One region of the Bacillus sp. NP247 genome, then DNA from elsewhere that is predicted to be linked to it. Evidence: riboswitches for the same ligand, from Rfam matches in the RefSeq annotation. Region 1 holds a riboswitch; each other region holds the start of a gene.

Region 1 (3,289 bases):
CAGCCATATTATTTGTTTGGAATAAAACAGGGAAAGTAACAAAATCGTTATAGAACCCGTAAAACATTGCATTTCCAAATAAAATAAATGACAGTATAAAACTAATTACAATAATAATTCGGTTTCGGTACTTAGATGCAAGTAAAGCGAAACCAAAAAATAAAAGTAACGAAGCTAGTGGGTTAATAAAAAGCATAAATTCTTCAAAGAAGTTATCAATTCTAATATCAAATGCTAGCTTGTACACAATATATGTTTTTATCCATAATAAAACGACTGCAACTAGTGCAAATCGCAGTTTTGGAAACAGATTTTGTAGCATAATATACTCCTCTCCTAAAAGCATGACGGTTCTTGTGAGCCGGTTTGATTAGCGCCTCATTTTATATATACGAACAGTCCTTTGTTATTATGTTTATTATACTATGAGTATCATTATACGAAAATAAAAGAGAGTTGTGGGCTTTTTTATAATAATTGAGTAGAAAAAGGGCAGTGGGAGACAATAAAACGGAGTTTCTATGTATGATAATTATCGTGCGCAGAAAGAATCGAGTAATAAAACGGAGGTTATAATGCGAAAATTATTATATTTTATAGTATGCAGTAGTGTTATACTTTTTGCCTCACCGAGTATGTCAGTAGCGCAATATGATGCACCCCTTATGGAAGATGCACTTTATTCTGTTTTATTTCCAAAAATAAATAAGGCAATTGAAAAACAATATGGGAGCTTGAAGCCTTATCAATGTCCTAAAATTATTAGTTTAAAAAAAGTGTATAGTGGTACATATTTATTTCAAGCGAGTATTGAAGTAACGAAGTATGAACGTGTTGCTGGGAAAATTGCTCCACCATTTGAGAAGGTAACGATTACATTTAATAACGAAGAGGGCGAATGGGAAGTGACAAAGGTTTCAGTAAAGCGCTTACCAAATGATACAAAATTAAACTGTAAAAAAACAATATAAAAAATTGTTTGACAAATAAAATGGTCCTTTGGTATTGTTAATAGCAACAATTAGATGTTTGAAAATTAAATAGACTTACCTCATCTACTCTCAAAGGTAGAGGCCGCAATAGGAAAGAGTAAGCTATGGGAGATTTAATGGAATCTGTGATCATAGGTTGAAAGGGACTATTGCCGAAATATAAGAATAACCATCTTATTCATATATTGGGACTGCATTGAATAAATGTAGTACTGTCATAAGATTTATTTTATGGAGAGCTATTTGGAGATGTTGATGCGGTTTCTTATTTTGAGGAGATAACAACTCGTTTATTTTTTCAATATATATTTTTCCTAATAAGAAACGCGTGTGAACATTGTTCCGCGCGTTTTTTGTCTATCTAAAAGCGTGCTGCAATGAATAGAAGATTGGGGTTATGAGTTTTAGAGGAAATAAGGGAGGAATTCAAATGTATTTACACGGCACAAGCCGAATCAATGGGCAAGGACACTTAGAAATTGGTGGGTGCGATACGACGCAGCTAGCAAAACAATACGGAACACCACTTTATGTATACGATGAAGAGTCTATTCGAGGAAAGTGCCGCGCGTTTCATCGTGCTTTTAAAGAAAGTGGTTTCTCTTATCAAGTAGCATATGCAAGCAAGGCGTTCTTGTGCATGGAGATGTGCCGAGTAGCTCGTGAAGAGAATATGTCTTTAGACGTTGTTTCTGGAGGGGAATTATATACTGCGCTCCAAGCTGGTTTTCCGGCATCGCGTATTCATTTTCACGGAAATAATAAAACAGAAGAAGAAATGATTATGGCTCTTCAGGCGAATATCGGTTGTTTTGTAGTAGATAATTTCTTAGAATTAGAAATCTTACATGATTTGGCAATGCAACATGGGAAATTTGTGAACATATTAATCCGTGTAACGCCTGGAGTAGAGGCACATACACACGAATATATAACAACAGGTCAAGAAGATTCGAAATTTGGATTTGGTGTTTCAAATGGTCAAGCGATGCAAGTGATTGAGCTAGCTTTGCAAAAATCAAATTATAATGTGCTAGGAATTCACTCGCACATCGGATCACAAATATTTGAAACGGCTGGTTTTGTTCGAGCAATTGAAGTTCTTCGCCAATTTTTAGAAGAAGTGAGAGAGCAAATGAATTATGTAGTAAAAGTGTTAAATGTGGGCGGAGGATTCGGAATACGCTACACAGAGTCAGATACGCCATTAACTCTTGAGACATATGTGCGAGCTGTAACAAGTGCAGTGAGAGAACAATTTACAGTATGTGAATATCCGCTGCCAGAAATATGGGTTGAACCAGGTCGTAGCATTGTAGGTGATACTGGAACGACAATTTATACAGTCGGATCTGTGAAAGACATTCCTGGTATTCGGAAATATGTATCAGTGGATGGCGGAATGACAGATAATTTAAGACCTGCCTTATATAGCGCACGTTATGAAGCGATGCTAGCGAATCGAGGGAATGATGCGAATGAGGAACTCGTTTCGATTGCTGGGAAATGCTGTGAGAGTGGAGACATGCTGATTTGGGATATTAATCTACCGAAAGTTGCTTCTTCCGATTTACTAGCAGTTTCTTGTACGGGGGCATATGGGTACTCGATGGCCAATAATTATAATCGTATTCGAAGACCGGCCGTCGTCTTTGCGAAAGGCGGAACATCGCAAATTGTTGTAGAGCGTGAGACATATGAAAATATTATTGGGAACGATCGCATACGTATTAAAGAGCTTATTTAAATAGGGAAAAGGAGTTGTTCGGATGGGCAATTCCTTTTTTATAAAGTGAAACAATAATCAGTGGGGGTTTTGTTCATCCCCCACTGATCATTAGCCCTCACGAATCGGGCGTTTACGGTCAGCAGGGCTCCCACCTAACTTCTTTGCTCCAGCCGAATTTTGAGGTGGGAGTTTTAATGCCCGCGAATAGCGGGATAAAATAAAATAATTAAAATATATCGGAAAACTAGGATTGAAAAAAATCAGAATTGTGATAAAATACAAATACAAAGCTTATCAAGAGAAGCGGAGGGAACTGGCCCGACGAAGCTCGGCAACCTGCTTATAGAAAGCAAGGTGCTAAATCCAGCAAAATGGAATCCATTTTGAAAGATAAGGTAAAATATATTACCGAACAGTCTTTTCGAAATGGGAAAGATTTTTTTTATGAATAAAAAGGGGGGCTGTTCGCGTGAGTGTACGGGAACATTTTGATGAAGTATCTGAGAAAGTTCAAGCGATGCTTGCTGATATGAAATATGGTTCCATTACAATTGTGGTGCAAGATGGA
Region 2 (3,289 bases), 350 kb from region 1:
AGTCGATACGAGTCCTCGTACTGAACTACTTCGCCAACGAGCTCTGCACCATGCTTAGTAAGTCTGGATACCATTTCGTCAATGTCTTCAACGGTGAACATGACGCGTAGATAACCGAGGGCGTTTACAGGAGTTGTCCGATGATCTGCTATAGTAGGTGGGGTAAGAAATCGGGAAAGTTCAATTCGGCTGTGGCCATCTGGCGTAACCATCATAGCAATCTCCACGCGCTGAGTACCCAATCCGGTTACACGACCAGCCCATTCACCTTCGACAGTGGCTCGCCCTTCGAGGTTCAAGCCAATCTCCTCGAAGAAAGAGATTGCGTCATCAAGGGATTCTACAACGATGCTGACATTGTCCATTCTTAGTAATTTGTTTTTTGTCATAGTCTTTATCTCCTTATGTGTAAAAATTTATCCCGCTATTTGCGGGCAATAAGACCCCCACCTCAAAATTCGGCGAATGCGAGGAAGTTAGGTGGGAGATAACTACCCGATTGTTGAATAGAATGATCTGCTTCTATTTTTTAACAATTTTATTATTTTTCAAACGACTTTATTTTAAACTAAATAACCTTTTTCTCACTTTCCACTATGCAAACAGCTTTCTATTTATATAGGAAGGAAATAGATTAATATAATTTGTTGTAAGTTTTACTGGCGGAAATTAAATCATTTGCACTAAAGGCTCAATTTTCGCCATAAATGATTGATGGAGTGCTTCAACGCCATCTACTAAGTGAATACGGTCAATGACAACTGATACTTTAATTTCAGATGTACTTACCATTTTAATATGAATACCGCCTTCTTTTAAAGTAGTGAACATATTCGCAGCAACTCCTGGGTTAGATACCATACCAGATCCTACAATTGATACTTTCGCTAAATGATTTTCATGTTCTACAGATTCATAGTGAAGTGCCTCTTGATTTTGTTCTAACACTTCTAATGTTTCTCTTAAATCATTAGAATGAATCGAGAAGGAGAGGTGAACAGTTCCTTCATTTGTAATACTTTGAATAATAATATCTACATTAATATGTGCCGCTGCTAATGTAGAGAAAACTGTTGAAAGTGCACCTTGTTCTAATCCTTTAATTGTGACGCGTGTAATATTATCCTCAAATGCGATACCTTTAACGATTGATTGTTGTTCCATGTTACATTCTCCCCTTACAATTGTTCCGTTTTCTTGTTCCATACTTGATCGTACTTCTAAAACGACATTATGATTTTTAGCAAATTCAACAGCACGTGGGTGTAATACGCCAGCACCGAGATTTGCAAGCTCTAACATTTCGTCATAAGAAATTTCATCTAATTTATAAGCAGTTTTTACAACTCGTGGATCAGTCGTATATACGCCTGACACATCCGTATAAATATCACATTTTTTTGCTTTTAGTGCCGCAGCTAATGCGACAGCAGTCGTATCGGAGCCACCGCGGCCAAGTGTTGTAATTTCATTTTCTTCACTTACTCCTTGGAAACCAGCTACTATAACAATCGTGCCTTCAGTAAGGTGAGACTGAATACGACCAGTATTAATGTCAGTAATCCGTGCACTACTATGTACAGATTCTGTCGTAATACCAGCTTGCCATCCTGTTAATGAAATTGCGTTATAACCTTTTGTTTGTAGTGCCATTGTTAATAATGAAATGGTTACTTGTTCTCCTGTAGATAGGAGCATATCCATTTCACGTTTACTTGGATTTTCCGCAATAGCGTTAGCAAGTACTACAAGTTTATCCGTACTTTTTCCCATTGCTGAAACGACAGAGACAATACTATGCCCTCGTTCATATTCTTCAATAATTAAATTTGCTACATGTTGAATGCGTTCGACGCTTCCGACAGAAGTACCGCCAAATTTTTGTACAATCGTTTCCATTACGAATTCCTTCTTTCGTCCATTTTTAAGAATAGGTTAGGACATATACAAATCCCAATATTCCTGTAGTTACCAGAGAGAAAAGCAAAAAACACCATCTCAAATAAGTGAGGATGGTGCTGTTACAGGAAAAGGGAAACAGAAAACGGAGCTAATAAAAAAACCGCCAAAAAAGGAATATCATAAAAAATGATATCTCTTTTTTGTAGATAGCTCTTCATACGTACACGTCTGTACATATGACAGTTCTGTTTCTATTCGAAAACAGCCCCAATTGATAAATGCAGAGAAATTTATCAATTTCGGCAACACTTCCTTTCCTCTAAATTCATAGACATCTCTGTGTCTCCTTTAGAATACTTATAAGCGTTGCAACCTCTATCTCACGTTTTAGGCGAGAGTGTTTGATTTATGAAGTTGTTGGTAACATTTGTTTTATAATAATTTAAATTTTTCAGGGAATCAAGTGTTTTATATATATTTTTAAAATTCTATCTTTTATTCAGATTAGTTTGTGAAAAATGTAGCAAAATCAATTCATTGCATGTACATTAAAAATATAGAGTATAGGAGGTGGAAGGATGGGGAAGATACAGCCTATTTATGTAGCAACAAAAATGAACACAACAATGGAGAAACTATGGGCATATACACAAGAGCCTGATATACATACAGAGTGGGATGCCCGTTTTACGGAAATCTCGTATTTGGAGAAAAGAGAAGGAGAACCACAGAAGTTTTTATATAAAACAAAGATTGGATTTGGACTTGAAATAGCCGGAGAAGGGGAATCGATTGGTGAAATAAGAAAAGACACTGGGGAACGCATTTCGTCTTTGAAATTTTGGACAGACAATAAGCTATCACTTATACAAATAGGACGAGGTTATTGGAAGTATACACCGAATGGAGAACATATTCATTTTGAAACGCAATATGATTATGATACAAGGTTTGGTCATATAGGGAATGTGATAGATTCATATGTTTTTCGCCCTTTATTAGGTTGGGCGACAGCATGGAGTTTTGATGCTTTAAAATTATGGTTAGAAAAGGGACTTCATCCTAAGTTGCTAATTAGAAGAACGATGACGTATTGGCTCGTTTGCTTTTTAGTTGCTTTCGTATGGTTATATCAAGGGATTGTACCGAAATTGATGTTTACTCATTCAGAAGAAGTAAAGATGCTTTCTGCGCTAATCGGATCGAATGATAGTAGTATTTTTATACTTAAAATAGTTGGATTTTTAGAAATAATATGGGGTGTTATGTGGCTATTGCCATTTCAAAAACGAAAGTTGTTTATATTGCATATTGTTATGTTAATAGGCTTAACTATAGTGGCAGGAGTTACGAATATCACAAGTTTTACAGAGCCGTTTAATCCGAT
Region 3 (3,289 bases), 540 kb from region 1:
TAAAGCTGGACTTCCAAAAGGTCTTGTAAACGTAGCTACTGGACGCGGTTCTGTAATTGGTGACTACTTAGTAGAACACGAAGGTATCAATATGGTATCGTTCACAGGTGGTACAAACACAGGTAAGCACTTAGCGAAAAAAGCTGCAATGATTCCACTTGTATTAGAACTTGGTGGTAAAGACCCTGGTATCGTTCGTGAAGATGCTGACTTACAAGATGCTGCAAATCATATCGTAAGCGGTGCATTCTCTTACTCTGGTCAACGTTGTACAGCTATTAAACGTGTACTTGTACACGAAAACGTAGCGGACGAGCTTGTTAGCTTATTAAAAGAACAAGTAGCTACATTATCAGTTGGATCTCCAGAACAAGACAGCACAATCGTTCCATTAATCGACGATAAATCTGCTGACTTCGTTCAAGGTTTAGTTGATGATGCTGTAGAAAAAGGTGCAACAATCGTTATCGGTAACAAACGTGAGCGTAACTTAATTTATCCAACATTAATCGACCACGTAACAGAAGAAATGAAAGTTGCTTGGGAAGAGCCATTCGGCCCAATCCTTCCAATCATCCGTGTTTCTTCTGATGAACAAGCAATTGAAATTGCTAACAAATCAGAGTTCGGTCTGCAAGCAAGTGTCTTCACAAAAGACATTAACAAAGCATTTGCAATTGCTAACAAAATCGAAACTGGTTCTGTTCAAATTAACGGACGCACAGAGCGCGGCCCTGACCACTTCCCATTCATCGGTGTAAAAGGTTCAGGTATGGGCGCACAAGGTATTCGTAAGAGCCTTGAGTCTATGACACGTGAAAAAGTAACTGTATTAAACTTCGTTTAATCTTATATTCAGCAGCTGATCTAATATTTAGGTCAGCTGCTTTTTATTTCAAAACCTTATTCATTCTCAATAACAAACTCTTCCCTATAATCTGATTATTACTATATCCATTGACGTATAAAAATACATTTGTTACTCTTAAACATGTTAATTTAATACATAAATCCTCATTCGTATCTCGATGAGGTAGAGGTTGCAATCATTAAGAGTATCATTTCAGGAGATGTAGTGGCATTGATGAATGAATGAGAAAGGAATGGTTGCCGAAGTAAGACGTGCCCACCATGCGCGCTTGCTGGGTCTGCATTTAATAAGTGCAGAACTGTCACAAACGTTTCGTTTGTGGAGAGCTATCGAGAGGTATGTCGTGGGTTTCTTATAAGATAGAAAGCATGTAGCGGCAAATTACGTGCTTTTTTTGTTTTGTTTGGACCTTCTCTTCCTTATCAGGAAGACATACATATCTCCTCGCTTGACTTGGTTATACTAACTTTGGAGGTATTTTCTATGCAACAAAAAAAATGGGGCTTTTGGGTACTAACAGCTTTCGTTGTCGGTAACATGGTTGGCGCTGGTATTTTCATGGTACCAAGTACGTTGGCACAAACAGCTAGCCCTCTCGGTGTCACTTTAGCTTGGTTAACAACAGGGTTTGGTGTTTTAATGCTAGCTCTTGTTTTCGGTAATTTAGCAATTCGTCGTCCTGATTTAACAACAGGGCCACAAAGTCATGCATATGCTTTATTCTCATCACCAAAAAAGAAAAAAATGGCTGGTTTCAGCATGGTGTGGGGATATTGGGTTGCAAACTGGGCAAGTAACGTTGCCATTATCACATCTTTCGCAGGATATTTATCACTCTTCTTCCCGATTATGAAAGATACACGACTACTATTTTCAATTGGCTCTTTCAATATAGAAGTCGGAAAACTAATTACATTTACTATTTGTTCCATCTTACTATGGGGAACACATTTAATTTTAACAAACGGTGTAAGCGGAGCCGGAAAACTAAACTTCTTAGCAACAACAACGAAAGTAACTGGATTCCTTCTATTCATCGTCGTTACTTTATTTGCATTCGAAGCTTCAAAGTTTGGACAATGGTACACACCGATGATTGATAAAGAAGGCGTATCACACGGTCTTCTATCACAAGTAAACTTAGCTGCTCTAACAACGCTTTGGGCATTTATAGGGATTGAATCAGCCGTTCTTTTGTCAAACAGAGCTACCTCTCCCAAAACAGTAAAACGTGCAACAGTTGCTGGTTTACTAATTACAGTTGCAATTTACTTAGGAATTACAATTTTAACAATGGGTGTACTTCACGTTGATAAATTACAAGCATCTGAACGTCCATTAGCAGATGCATTAAACGCTGCGATGGGTCATGGCGGCGGGAAACTTATGGCATTACTTGCTCTTACTTCCCTATTCGGTTCCATCTTAGGCTGGATTTTATTAAGCTCAGAAGTACCTTATCAAGCAGCAAAAGAAGGTTTCTTCCCTTCCTTCTTTACAAAAACAAATAAAAAAGGAAGCCCTATTTACTCACTACGATTAACAAACATTATGTCGCAAGTGTTCTTATTCTCAACATTATCAGGAACAATCGCGGAAGCTTATACATTCGTTATTACCGTATCAACTTTAGCCTATCTCATTCCATATCTCGTTTCACCAATCTTCCAGTTAAAACTAGTCGCAACTGGTGAAACATATAAAAATGAAATGCGGGCAAGAATTACGGATGGCGTAGTCGCAGTTATCGCAATTTGCTATGCACTATGGGTTATTAAAACCGGCGCATCCGATATAAAAACATTCCTTCTTGGAATTGGTTTATTCGTAATTGGCTTTGCCTTCTATCCATTAATGAATCGTGATCAGAAAAAAAATAAAGAAAAGAAAAACGAGCAAGTTGCATAACGCAATTTGCTCGTTTTTTCTTTTGTAAAACATATATAATAGAACAAAGAGGTGAAAAACATGTCAATTGAATCGCTATGGAGCAGTCGCTTCCAACAACATATTCAAAATATCATTACATACTTTGCACGTATGATTAACGGTTTACTATATAGCTTTATCTTTATTTCATGCGTTGGTGCATATTATTATGCTCAGTTTCTGAAAACATCTCCTTCTAAAGGAATATCTTTAGTACTCATTACAATCGTACTTACAACGATTATATCGAGATGCCCAATGCGTACATTTATTCAAAAACCTGATGCTGTCTATTTACTAGCACTAGAAGAGAAATTAACTTCTTATTTTAAAAAATCTCTTCTATATAATTACATCATTCAGCTTTTCCCATTATTATTTACGTTCCTTATTCTCGTACCGCTTGCACTGCAATCATTACAATTAACTGTACCTTTCTTATGTACAATCTTTACCGTTTTAATGATTACGAAAGCTTGGAATATTTAC

Evidence for each region. Region 1 has a riboswitch for lysine ahead of lysA (diaminopimelate decarboxylase). Riboswitches for the same ligand answer to the same signal wherever they lie in the genome.
Region 2: it holds a riboswitch for lysine, as region 1 does, so the genes downstream of both, KPL75_RS23025 (aspartate kinase) here and lysA (diaminopimelate decarboxylase) in region 1, are expected to answer to the same signal.
Region 3: it holds a riboswitch for lysine, as region 1 does, so the genes downstream of both, KPL75_RS18445 (amino acid permease) here and lysA (diaminopimelate decarboxylase) in region 1, are expected to answer to the same signal.

The regions. Positions count from the first base shown of each region.
Region 1 is NZ_CP076653.1:4,062,149-4,065,437, forward strand. Features, by position in the region: gene KPL75_RS21205 (LTA synthase family protein) at 1-322, opposite strand, end outside; gene KPL75_RS21210 (DUF3888 domain-containing protein) at 576-971, shown strand; lysine riboswitch at 1,061-1,242, shown strand; gene lysA (diaminopimelate decarboxylase) at 1,423-2,739, shown strand; SAM riboswitch class I at 3,010-3,118, shown strand; gene KPL75_RS21220 (YezD family protein) at 3,191-3,289, shown strand, end outside.
Region 2 is NZ_CP076653.1:4,407,908-4,411,196, forward strand. Features, by position in the region: gene KPL75_RS23020 (VOC family protein) at 1-389, opposite strand, end outside; gene KPL75_RS23025 (aspartate kinase) at 670-1,899, opposite strand; lysine riboswitch at 2,102-2,288, opposite strand; gene KPL75_RS23030 (DoxX-like family protein) at 2,481-3,289, shown strand, end outside.
Region 3 is NZ_CP076653.1:3,522,214-3,525,502, reverse strand. Features, by position in the region: gene gapN (NADP-dependent glyceraldehyde-3-phosphate dehydrogenase) at 1-847, shown strand, start outside; lysine riboswitch at 1,027-1,208, shown strand; gene KPL75_RS18445 (amino acid permease) at 1,355-2,779, shown strand; gene KPL75_RS18440 (ABC transporter permease) at 2,840-3,289, shown strand, end outside.